One region of the Mycobacterium shunyiense genome, then DNA from elsewhere that is predicted to be linked to it. Evidence: predicted binding sites of a transcription regulator. Region 1 holds the regulator's gene; each other region holds the start of a gene.
The links. The regulator LexA, encoded in region 1, represses DNA repair genes until DNA is damaged. The targets are predictions, from matches to a motif close to CGAACANNTGTTCG.
Positions count from the first base shown of each region.

Region 2: AC4ELS_RS23775 (HNH endonuclease signature motif containing protein) is a predicted target of LexA. The motif match lies at 1,595-1,608, and genes of this name have one in related genera.
Region 3: AC4ELS_RS22800 (error-prone DNA polymerase) is a predicted target of LexA. The motif match lies at 1,861-1,874, and genes of this name have one in related genera.

Region 1 is NZ_JBZDPT010000043.1:327,080-330,466, forward strand. Features, by position in the region: gene AC4ELS_RS24830 (PhzF family protein) at 1-47, shown strand, start outside; gene nrdR (transcriptional regulator NrdR) at 49-504, opposite strand; gene AC4ELS_RS24840 (LysM peptidoglycan-binding domain-containing protein) at 669-1,214, opposite strand; gene lexA (transcriptional repressor LexA) at 1,456-2,178, shown strand; gene AC4ELS_RS24850 (LGFP repeat-containing protein) at 2,226-3,387, opposite strand, start outside.
Region 2 is NZ_JBZDPT010000043.1:116,915-120,301, reverse strand. Features, by position in the region: gene AC4ELS_RS23775 (HNH endonuclease signature motif containing protein) at 88-1,590, opposite strand; gene AC4ELS_RS23770 (GntR family transcriptional regulator) at 1,880-2,638, shown strand; gene AC4ELS_RS23765 (4Fe-4S dicluster domain-containing protein) at 2,635-2,862, shown strand; gene AC4ELS_RS23760 (ABC transporter substrate-binding protein) at 2,873-3,387, shown strand, end outside.
Region 3 is NZ_JBZDPT010000040.1:304,664-308,050, forward strand. Features, by position in the region: gene AC4ELS_RS22790 (APC family permease) at 1-656, shown strand, start outside; gene AC4ELS_RS22795 (hypothetical protein) at 745-1,746, opposite strand; gene AC4ELS_RS22800 (error-prone DNA polymerase) at 1,888-3,387, shown strand, end outside.

The sequences.
Region 1 (3,387 bases):
GTTTGGCCGGCCGCGTCGTCAACGACGGCACAACCCAACTGGACTGAATTACGCCTCGGCGCGATGCGCCCGCAGGGCCTCGATTTCGCGCTCGAAGTCCTCGGCTGAGGAGAATGACCGGTACACCGAGGCGAACCTCAGATAGGCGACCTCGTCCAGTTCGCGGAGCGGTCCGAGGATCGCCAGGCCGACCTCATGGCTGGGGATCTCCGGCGTGCCGAGGCCGCGGACCGCGTCCTCGACCTTCTGCGCCAAGACATTGAGCGCGTCGTCGTCGACCTGCCTGCCCTGACAGGACCGGCGCACTCCGCGGATGACCTTCTCCCGGCTGAACGGTTCGGTCACCCCGCTGCGCTTCACCACAGCCAGCACCGCGGTCTCCACAGTGGTGAACCGACGTCCACACTCCGGGCACGACCGCCGGCGTCGGATGGCCTGTCCCTCGTCGGTCTCGCGGGAATCGACCACACGCGAATCAGGATGACGACAGAACGGACAATGCATTACCGCTCCTTCGTCATGCCGCCGGACAAGTAGTTCGAGCGCCCTTGAGCGTACCCGCGATGCCCTAGGCAGACTCACCGCCGGGTCCAGTGGCATGTAGGTGCTCACGCCGACACCGGCCAGTGATGCTGCCTGCCAGGACGATTCAGCGGACATTGCGCTGCTCAGCCAACCGGCGCGAGCAGTGTCTGCCCGGCGTCGACCGCGGCGGAGTCGAGTTGGTTGAGGTCACGAATCTGCTCGACGACCCGGGCCACCGGAGCATCCGGGGCGACCCGGCGTGCCACCTGCTGCAGCGACTCCCCCGACTTCACCTGGACCACCGCGAGTTCGGCCGGCTGCGGGTTCTCCGCCCCCATCACCCCGCCGAGTTGCGCCACCAGGCCCAGCCACACCGTGATACCGGCGGCGACCAGGGCCAGTAACACCGTGGTCAGCGGAGTGATGGGCCGACTGCGGTGCGACGCCCGCGACATCAGCACACCGGTTCCGCGGTAGTGGACCGTGCCGGCGGCGGGTCGGGCGTGGCGCGGGCGCTGCACCCGCTGCACCCGGCGCACCGGCCGGGCCACACCGGTACCGAAGGTGGCGCTGCCCCTGGTACCCGCAGCACCTGCGGCACCCCTGGCACGGGCCCGCTGCGGTGAGGACTGCGGCACGGCCCGAACAGCACGGGAGCGGCTATCGGCGGGGATATCGATGATCGCCATCTGACTGCCTTTCGGTGGACTCTTTCGCTCTTGTGTTCGAACATACTCGCTCAGGTGTTCGATTGATAGAACATGTGATCGAACTGTTGCCAAACGATAGAACAGGGCACCGACAAGTTCCGGCCACCGACCGCGGGGACGGCCCCGAACTGCCACCCCGTGCGCTCCACCAGCAGACACGCCCACAACACGCCTCGAACACATGTTTGATTAATGTTCGATCAGGGACTACATTCGGCCCATGAGCGACGACCGCAGCAGGGACGGCAACACGGAAAGCCCGGCCGGATCGGACGGCGCGGGCCCACGCCGGGCCGAGGGCGGCCTCACCGACCGGCAACGCACCATTCTCGACGTGATCCGCGCGTCGGTGACCACTCGCGGTTACCCGCCCAGCATCCGCGAGATCGGCGATGCGGTCGGACTGACCTCGACCTCGTCGGTCGCCCACCAGTTGCGCACCCTGGAACGCAAGGGCTACCTGCGCCGCGATCCCAACCGCCCGCGCGCCGTCGATGTGCGCGCCGCCGACGATCCGACGGCCGCAGCACTGGTGTCCACCGACGTGGCCGGCTCCGACGCACTACCCGAGCCGACGTTCGTGCCGGTGCTCGGGCGTATCGCCGCAGGCGGCCCCATCCTGGCCGAGCAGGCCGTCGAGGACGTCTTCCCGCTGCCCCGCGAATTGGTCGGCGAGGGCTCACTGTTCCTGCTCAAGGTCGTCGGCGACTCGATGGTCGATGCCGCCATCTGTGACGGCGACTGGGTGGTGGTACGCCAGCAGAGCGTGGCCGACAACGGCGACATCGTGGCAGCCATGATCGACGGCGAAGCCACCGTCAAGACGTTCAAGCGCACCCGCGGTCAGGTGTGGTTGATGCCGCACAACCCGGCATACGACCCGATCCCGGGCAACGACGCAGCGGTGCTCGGCAAGGTCGTCACCGTAATTCGCAAGATCTGACCGGGTGAGGGGCCCGGCCGCACCTGACGGCTGCCGGGCCCGCTTCCTCAGTCCGTCCGCACGAACCCGTTCGTGCGGGCGAATTCCTCACTGGCGAACCAGATTTCGGCTACTGCGTCGTCGTACTCGGCGCTGTCGGGTGCCCAGTACCGTCCGGACTTCGTGTCCGCCTTGATCGGATAACCCTCCGGCGCGCGGTAAGGGTCCTCCAACGGCAGATGGATGGCGGTGGCACTGGGTATCTCGTCGAGCTCGATGGCGGCGTGGCGCCCGCTGTGCGCCTCGCTGCTGTAGGCCTCGGCCTCGGTGATGACGCGGGTCGGCGCGGTGTCGACGTTGTCCTGATCGCTCGGCACTGTCAGGCCACCCAGGCCCGCGAAACCCTGCGCCTCACGCACTCCGCCTACCGGACCGGGCATAGACCCGGTATCCGCCAGGTCCTCGTCCACGAGTTCCGCCTCGATGTCGTCGACATCGTCGCCCTCGGCGACCTCTTCGAAGTCGGCATCAATGGGCGTATCGAGATCCTCGTCGTCGAAGTCGTCGTCCTCGAAGTCGTCATCTTCATAGTCGTCTTCGAAGTCGTCATCGTCGCCGAAGTCGTCGAAACCCTGCTCCCCGACCAACCGCGAGGAATCCTCCGGCGGTTCCTCCTCCTCGCCCGGCGCCCCGTACCCACTGGCCGATCCGTGCGGAGCGGCCCATTGACTGACCGGAATGGCGATATCGGTGGGGCCGTCGTACGGAGATGCCGCGCCTGATGATTCCTCGCCGGGCCCGGCAAACCGTGCCGTCGCGGCGTCGCCGTACGCGGCGCTCGGCCCGTAGCCGTTGGCCGCGTCGGAGTCACCGCCGTCGCGGTACTCATCGTGGTCGTACCCACGCGAACCGTAGCGCGCGTCGTCATATCGACCCTCGTCGTAGGACGAATCGCCCGGTCCGCCGTCGTAGTCGTCGTCGAACGGATCGTGGTCGAAGTCGTCATCGCCACCGGCGCGCCGACGGTGCCACAGCGCGGCCCCCACGATCAACCCGGCGAGCAGCACGACCGGGATCACCGCGATCAGCCACCACCAGCTCCAATGCCAGGAGAACGGCTTCTTGCTGTCCGCGTCGGAGGGCTGCGGACCGGCCGCCGGGGTCTGGTCGAGTCCAGGAACCTGCAGCCCGCTCAATTCGGAGGCGAGTTTCGACGGCTCGGTGGTGAAC
Region 2 (3,387 bases), 210 kb from region 1:
CCAGCCGGACGACGATCTAGCGGCGAGGGACGAGCCGCGGACTCAATCACTTTGTGCGTCAGCGTGGTTGCGATAAGCGGGCCGGTTCTACCCGTCAGCGGCTTCGTCCGGGGGTATCAATAGTTCTTCGGGGTGGAAGTGGTGGTTGAGGGTGTCTTGGCCGGTGTCCATCAGCGGCGGTGGATGCCAGTGGATGCGGCCGGTGTCGGGGTCGACGCTGGTGGTCCAGCCCAGTCCGACGAGGCGGTTGTCAGGACCGCAGCTCAGGGCGAGGGCGGGGGCGTCGGTGCGTCCGCCGTGTCGCCAGTCGGCTTTGGCATGGTGCGCCTCGCAGTAGTCTGCCGGTGCGGTGCAACCTGGGCGGGTACATCCGCGGTCTCGGTTGTAGAGCAGGAGCCGCTGCGCTTTCGTGGCCAATCGTTTGGTGCGGGCCATGTAGAGCGGTTCGGCGGTGTGGTGGTCGTAGACGACGAGGTAGTGGTAGCTGTGCGATGCCAGCCGGAGGAGGTCTGTCATCGGCATCCGGATGCCCGCCCCGGTGACGGCGATGCCGGCTCCGGCTTCCAGTTCGGCCAGGGTGGTGGAGACGACCACGGTGACCGGGAGGCCACCGTGCTGGCCCAGCCGTTTGGACATCAGTAGTTCGCGCAGCGCGGCTTTGAGTGCGTCATGGTTGCGTTGCGCCTGGGTTCGCGTGTCGCGGTCGGCGGCGGCCTGCTGCTCTTGCTGAGCATGCTGGTCTGGCGATGTGGCGGTGGTGCCGGCGGCAGCCGCTTCGGGCTCGGCTTCAACGTCAGCGGCCTCGGCATCGGGGGCATCTGGAATGTCCAGTGGGTTGGGTGTCGGGTTGTGGACCGGTTGTGGGTCATTGGGGTTGTTGATGCCCGGTGCGCCCCACACGCCGGTGACGGTGGTCAGATACGACGCAGTCTCGGGGTCCAGCCAGCCCTGCACGTGCACCAGTCCGTCGGCATCTTGTTTGCCGATACGCAGCCCACGCAGGTGTGCTGCGACATCGGGACTATCGCCGTCCTGGTTCAGCAGGTACAGAAGTTTGTCGGCAGCGGCCTTGAGGGTTTCGGGAGTGTCGCGGGTCGCCGCGGCCACCAGGTCCGACTCGATGGAGGCGAGTTCGGTTGGGCCGACGTACTTTTCCGCTTCCGCCACCGTGTGGCGGATGATCGTGATGTGTTCGGTGTTGATCGACCCTGACCGAAGCGCCTCCGCGCATGCAGGCAGCGTGGGCTCCAACACCTCGCCGGTGAGGCCATATCGGGGCCCGAGATCTGCGGCCGCGGCCACTCGGCGCGAGGCTTCCTTGCGGCTGATCCGCATCCGGGTGGCAAGGACGTCAGTCCATGACTTTCCGCCGATCTCGCGTGGACTGGTCCGAGCCGTCAGCGCCGACTGGATGCGGTGATCGACCGTCGCCTGCGCGCGGGCCTGCCGCTCGCGCTCGGACTGGATAGCCAGTAACTCCGCAGTGTCGAACCCGGTGAAATCGACATCGAGGAGCGTCGTGGTCGCGGCCAGGTGGTCGGCCAACGCGGTCTGTGCCGCGCCCCGGTTCTGCGCCAACCCGACCTTCATGTATCGAACACTAGTTCGATTGACCGACAAGAATTCGCTGTTTGGGACCGATGTGGCCAAAGTGGCCAAAGTTTTTTGAGCCGGCCCGCCGGCGGCCCCGAGCCTGCCCAAACGACGTTTCGATCATCGCGATTTGTAAATTCTCCGCACGGCCGAGGTGGCGCAATGAGAGCCGCGACGGCAGTTTCGCCAGGTACCGAACGTCGGCAAGCGGCGCAATCAGTTAACCTGCGTAAACGGCAGATTCGCCGCACTGCGACACCCTGAAATCGCCGCTTACCGTGAGTGCGTGTCGTCGCAGCCCGAAGCCCATCCCATATCGCTGCCGAGTCGTCGTGCGCGTGCTGATCAAGCCCGCCAGGTGGCCGACGTTCTGCGCCACCAGATCTACGAAGGCACCTACGACCGGGCGCTGCCGTCCGAGGCGGACTTGGCTGCCGAGTTCTTCGTTTCCCGCAACACCATCCGTGAAGCCCTGGCCGTCCTCAAGAACGAAGGTCTGATCGACCGCGGCACCAAGGTCGGCACGCACGTGGCGGCCAGAAAATACGACCACGGCCTCGACGCGTTGGTGGGGCTGAAGGAAACGTTCAAGGACTACGGCGACGTCCGCAACGAAGTGAGGGCCGTTCAGCGGCTGTCGGCCCCGCCTGCGGTGGCCCGCAAGCTGGCGCTCGAGCCCGGTGCGCAGGTCGTGTTCATCGAGCGCCTGCGCTACCTCGCCGATCTGCCGGTGTCGCTGGATCTGACCTACCTGGCTCCTGAGATCGGTGAGCAGGTGATCGACCATCCGCTGGAGAGCAACGACATCTTCGCGCTCATCGAACGGGTCAGCAGGCGCCGGCTGGGCGGGGCAAGCCTTGCCCTGGAAGCGGTTTCGGCTGACGCGCACACGGCCGCGATGTTGCAGGTGCCCGCCGGATCAGCCCTGTTGATGTCGGAACGGCTGACCAGTCTGGATGACGGCACGCCCGTCGACCTGGAGTACATCAGGATGCGTGGTGACCGAATCACCATGCGAGGCAACCTTGTTAGGAGAGACGCATGACACTGGTCAATCAGCGAGCCGATGTCCCGGTGACCATCGACGAATCCCTGTGTATCGAGGGCTGCACACTGTGCGTCGACGTGTGTCCGCTGGATTCGCTGGCCATCAATCCCGAGAACGGTAAGGCCTTCATGCACGTCGACGAGTGCTGGTACTGCGGGCCCTGCGCGGCTCGCTGTCCCACCGGCGCCGTCACCGTCAACATGCCCTATCTCATCCGCTAGAGGACCCGATGTGAAAACAGCCCTGATCGCCCTCACCGCCGGTCTCACGCTCGCGACCGCTGGTTGCTCCCTGGACTCGGCGACGAAATCGGCCGATACCGTCGACGTCGTCGTCGGCTACCAGTCCAAGACCATCAACACGGTGACCGCCGGAACGTTGTTGCGCGCCCAGGGATACCTGGAGCGCCGCTTGGCCGACATCACCACCCGCACCGGCACCAAGTACAACGTGACGTGGCAGGACTACGACACCGGAGCGCCGATCACCGCGCAGATGGTCGCCGAGAAGATCGACATCGGGTCCATGGGTGACTACCCGATGCTCATCAACGGGTCCAAGACGCAGGCCAACGAACGCGCCAAGACCGAGATCGTCTCGGTCACCGGGTACAACCCGAAGGGTGCGCTGAACATGGTTGTGGTGGCGCCGGATTCACCGGCAAAGTCGTTGACCGATCTGGCCGGCAAGAAGGTCTCGGCCAGCGTCGGATCCGCCGGCCACGGCATGTTGGTGCAGGCGCTCGG
Region 3 (3,387 bases), on a different contig from region 1:
TGGGCAATCCGGACAATGCCGAGAACGTTTTCGCCGCGTTGGCGGATCCGGTGCTCGGCACCTATGCCGGGCCGCTGCTGTTTTTGGCGATCCTGGCTTCGTCGGTGGCCAGCCTGCAGACCACGTTCCTGCCTGCCGCACGGGCGATGTTGGCGATGGGCGCCTACAAGGCGTTCCCGCCGCGTTTCGCCGAGGTCAGCCCACGCTATCTGGTGCCGGTGTTCGCAACCGTCACCGCCGGCGTGGTCACCGGGGTGTTCTACACCGTGGTGAGCCTGCTCTCCGAGAGTGCGCTGCTGGATACCATTGCCGCTCTTGGCATCATGATCTGCTGGTACTACGGCATCACGGCGTTTGCCTGTGTCTGGTACTTCCGCCGTGAGCTGTTCGACAACGCCCACAACATGGTGTTCAAGTTCCTGTTTCCACTGCTCGGCGGAATCGTGCTGGCTGCGGTCTTCGTGATCTCGATCAAGGAGAGCATGGACCCGGAGAATGCCAGCGGCGCGGCGATCGGCGGCATCGGCCTGGTGTTCTTCATCGGCTTCGGCGTGCTGATCCTCGGTGCCGTGCTGATGATGGTCTGGCGGTCTCGCAGTCCCGCGTTCTTCCGGGGCGAAACCCTGCGGTACGACACGCCTTCACTCGTGGAGTAGAGCCCACCCCGGGACCGCGAAATCAACGAAATGGTCGCCCCCAGAAGGTTTTGCGACCACAGCGTTGATTTCGCGGTGAAGGTGCGGCTCAGCCGGCCGCGCCGCCGATGCCGGAGTTGCCCTTGTTGTGTGCCAGCTCGAACGGATCCAGCAGGTCCCACACCGTGGTCACGGCCTGGACCTTGAGTTCGGCGCCGGGCTCCTCCAGGTTGATCAAGTCGGCGATGATGTCGTAGCCGTAGTACACCGCTGACCCCGGCGGCGTGGTCTTGATCAGCTCGTTGATGATGGTCTGCCGGGCATCTCGCGCGGCGGGATCGTCACCCAGCGCGGGGGCCAGGCTGGGCAGAATCTTGCTGATCGGGATCACCGCGTTCACCCACGGCACGATCTGGGTGCCCCGGTAGATCTGCTCGGTCGCCTCGCGCACAAGCGGTTTGAGCTCGTTCGGCGCGGCGCCCATCAACGCATCCCGCAGATTCAGGATCTCGGGGGGAATGTCTTTCGGCTCGGGATCATTGTCGCGCAGCGGGTTGGGGTCCCACGGCGTAGCTGCCTGATCCTGGACCGCCGCGACCTTCGGGGTGACCGAGGTTTTGCTCGTCGGCTGCGCGACTGTCCGGGTATCCGGCTTTTCCGCCACCACGGGCGCCGGCTTGAGAGTTGCGGCCTGCTTGGGGGAGAACAGGTCCTTGAGCTTGGCGACCTCGCCGGCCTCGAACTCCTCGGCAGTGGGCTTCGGTTTGGGCGCGGCGGCCACCGGCTTGGCGGACTTGACGGTGTCGGTGACCTGGGCAGCGGCTTTGTCGATCTTGCCGGCACGCTTCTCGAGGTCGTCCCTGACGTTTTCTTTGACCTTGGCCAACGGGACCTTGGACAACGGCTTGGGGCGCTTGACCTCGCCGGCCTTGGCAACTCCGCGCTTGGGCCCGGCGTTGACGTGCTGGGATGTGCTGCCGGTCGACTCCTTGGGCGCACCGTCCGTCGAATCAGCGTGAGCAGTGCCCTGGCCGGCCACGGCGATCGCCGCGCCGACTCCTGCCGCCACCGCGACACCACCGACATAGCCGATGTATTTCGTTGACGCCATTGCCGTCCTTTCACAGCCGATCCCCAGCCCAGAGGCATCGTAGGGGGCTACGGCGTGATCGGCATCTCTTGGGTTGCATCGGGCTACACCTGGTGCCGCATACCGACCAGGCATCGAACAGACGTTCGATACACTGGTGAAGTGGGATGGCACAACGGGCCGCCGAGCTGGTCGGAGATGGAGCGGGTACTCACCGGCAAGCCCCGCCGTTCCGGCCTGCCATTGGGGCCCGCCGGCGACGGTGGGGACAGCCCGGCCTGGTCGCGCAAACGCGGCAGCTACCAGCCACCCGAGGTTTCCCGCACACCCGGCTCGGTGCCGTATGCCGAGCTGCACACGCACAGCGCCTACAGCTTCCTCGACGGGGCGAGCACGCCGGAGGAGTTGGTCGAGGAGGCGGCCCGGCTGAACCTGCGGGCCATCGCGCTGACCGATCACGACGGGCTCTACGGCGTGGTCCGGTTCGCCGAGGCGGCCCGGGAGTTGGACGTGGCCACGGTGTTCGGCGCCGAACTGTCGCTGGGGAACGTTCCCCGCACCGAGGATCCGGACCCACCCGGCCCGCATCTGCTGGTGCTGGCCCGCGGCCCGGAGGGGTATCGGCGGTTGTCTCGCGAGATCGCCAAGGCACACCTGGCCGGTGGTGAGAAGGGTAAGCCCCGCTACGACTTCGACGGGCTCACCGAGGCTGCCGGTGGGCACTGGCACATCCTCACGGGCTGTCGTAAAGGCCATGTCCGCCAGGCACTCTCGGAAGGCGGTCCGGAAGCTGCCGCCGCCGCGCTGGCGGATCTGGTGGACCGGTTCGGGGTCGACCGGGTCAGTATCGAACTCACCCATCATGGCCATCCATGTGACGACGAACGCAATGCCGTCCTGGCCGGGCTCGCGACGCGGTTCGGGATACCGGTGGTGGCCACCACCGGTGCGCACTTCGCGGCACCCGACCGAGGCCGGCTGGCCATGGCGATGGCGGCGATCCGGGCCCGCAACTCGATGGACACCGCGGCGGGCTGGCTGGCCCCGCTCGGCGGGTCCCACCTGCGTTCCGGGGAGGAGATGGTCCAGCGGTTCGGTACTGAGATCGTGACGGCCGCAGCCAATCTCGGTGAGCAGTGTGCCTTCGGCCTGGCGCTCATCGCTCCGCAGCTGCCGCCGTTCGACATCCCGGCCGGGCATACCGAGGACAGTTGGCTGCGGCATCTGGTCATGGCGGGAGCAGCCGAACGCTACGGGCCCGTCGACAATGCGAAAAAGGCCTATTCGCAGATAGAACACGAGTTGCGCATCATCGAGCAGCTGAAGTTTCCCGGCTATTTCCTGGTGGTGCACGACATCACCCGGTTCTGCCGGGACAACGACATCCTGTGTCAGGGCAGGGGATCGGCGGCCAACTCGGCGGTCTGCTACGCGCTCAAGGTCACCAACGTCGACCCGATCGCCAACGAGTTGCTGTTCGAACGGTTTCTGTCCCCGGCCCGCGACGGGCCGCCCGATATCGACATCGACATCGAATCGGACTTGCGCGAGAACGTTATCCAGTACGTCTACGAGCGTTACGGCCGTGACTACGCCGCCCAGGTGGCCAACGTCATCACCTACCGCGGACGCAGCGCGGTCCGCGACATGGCCAGGGCGTTG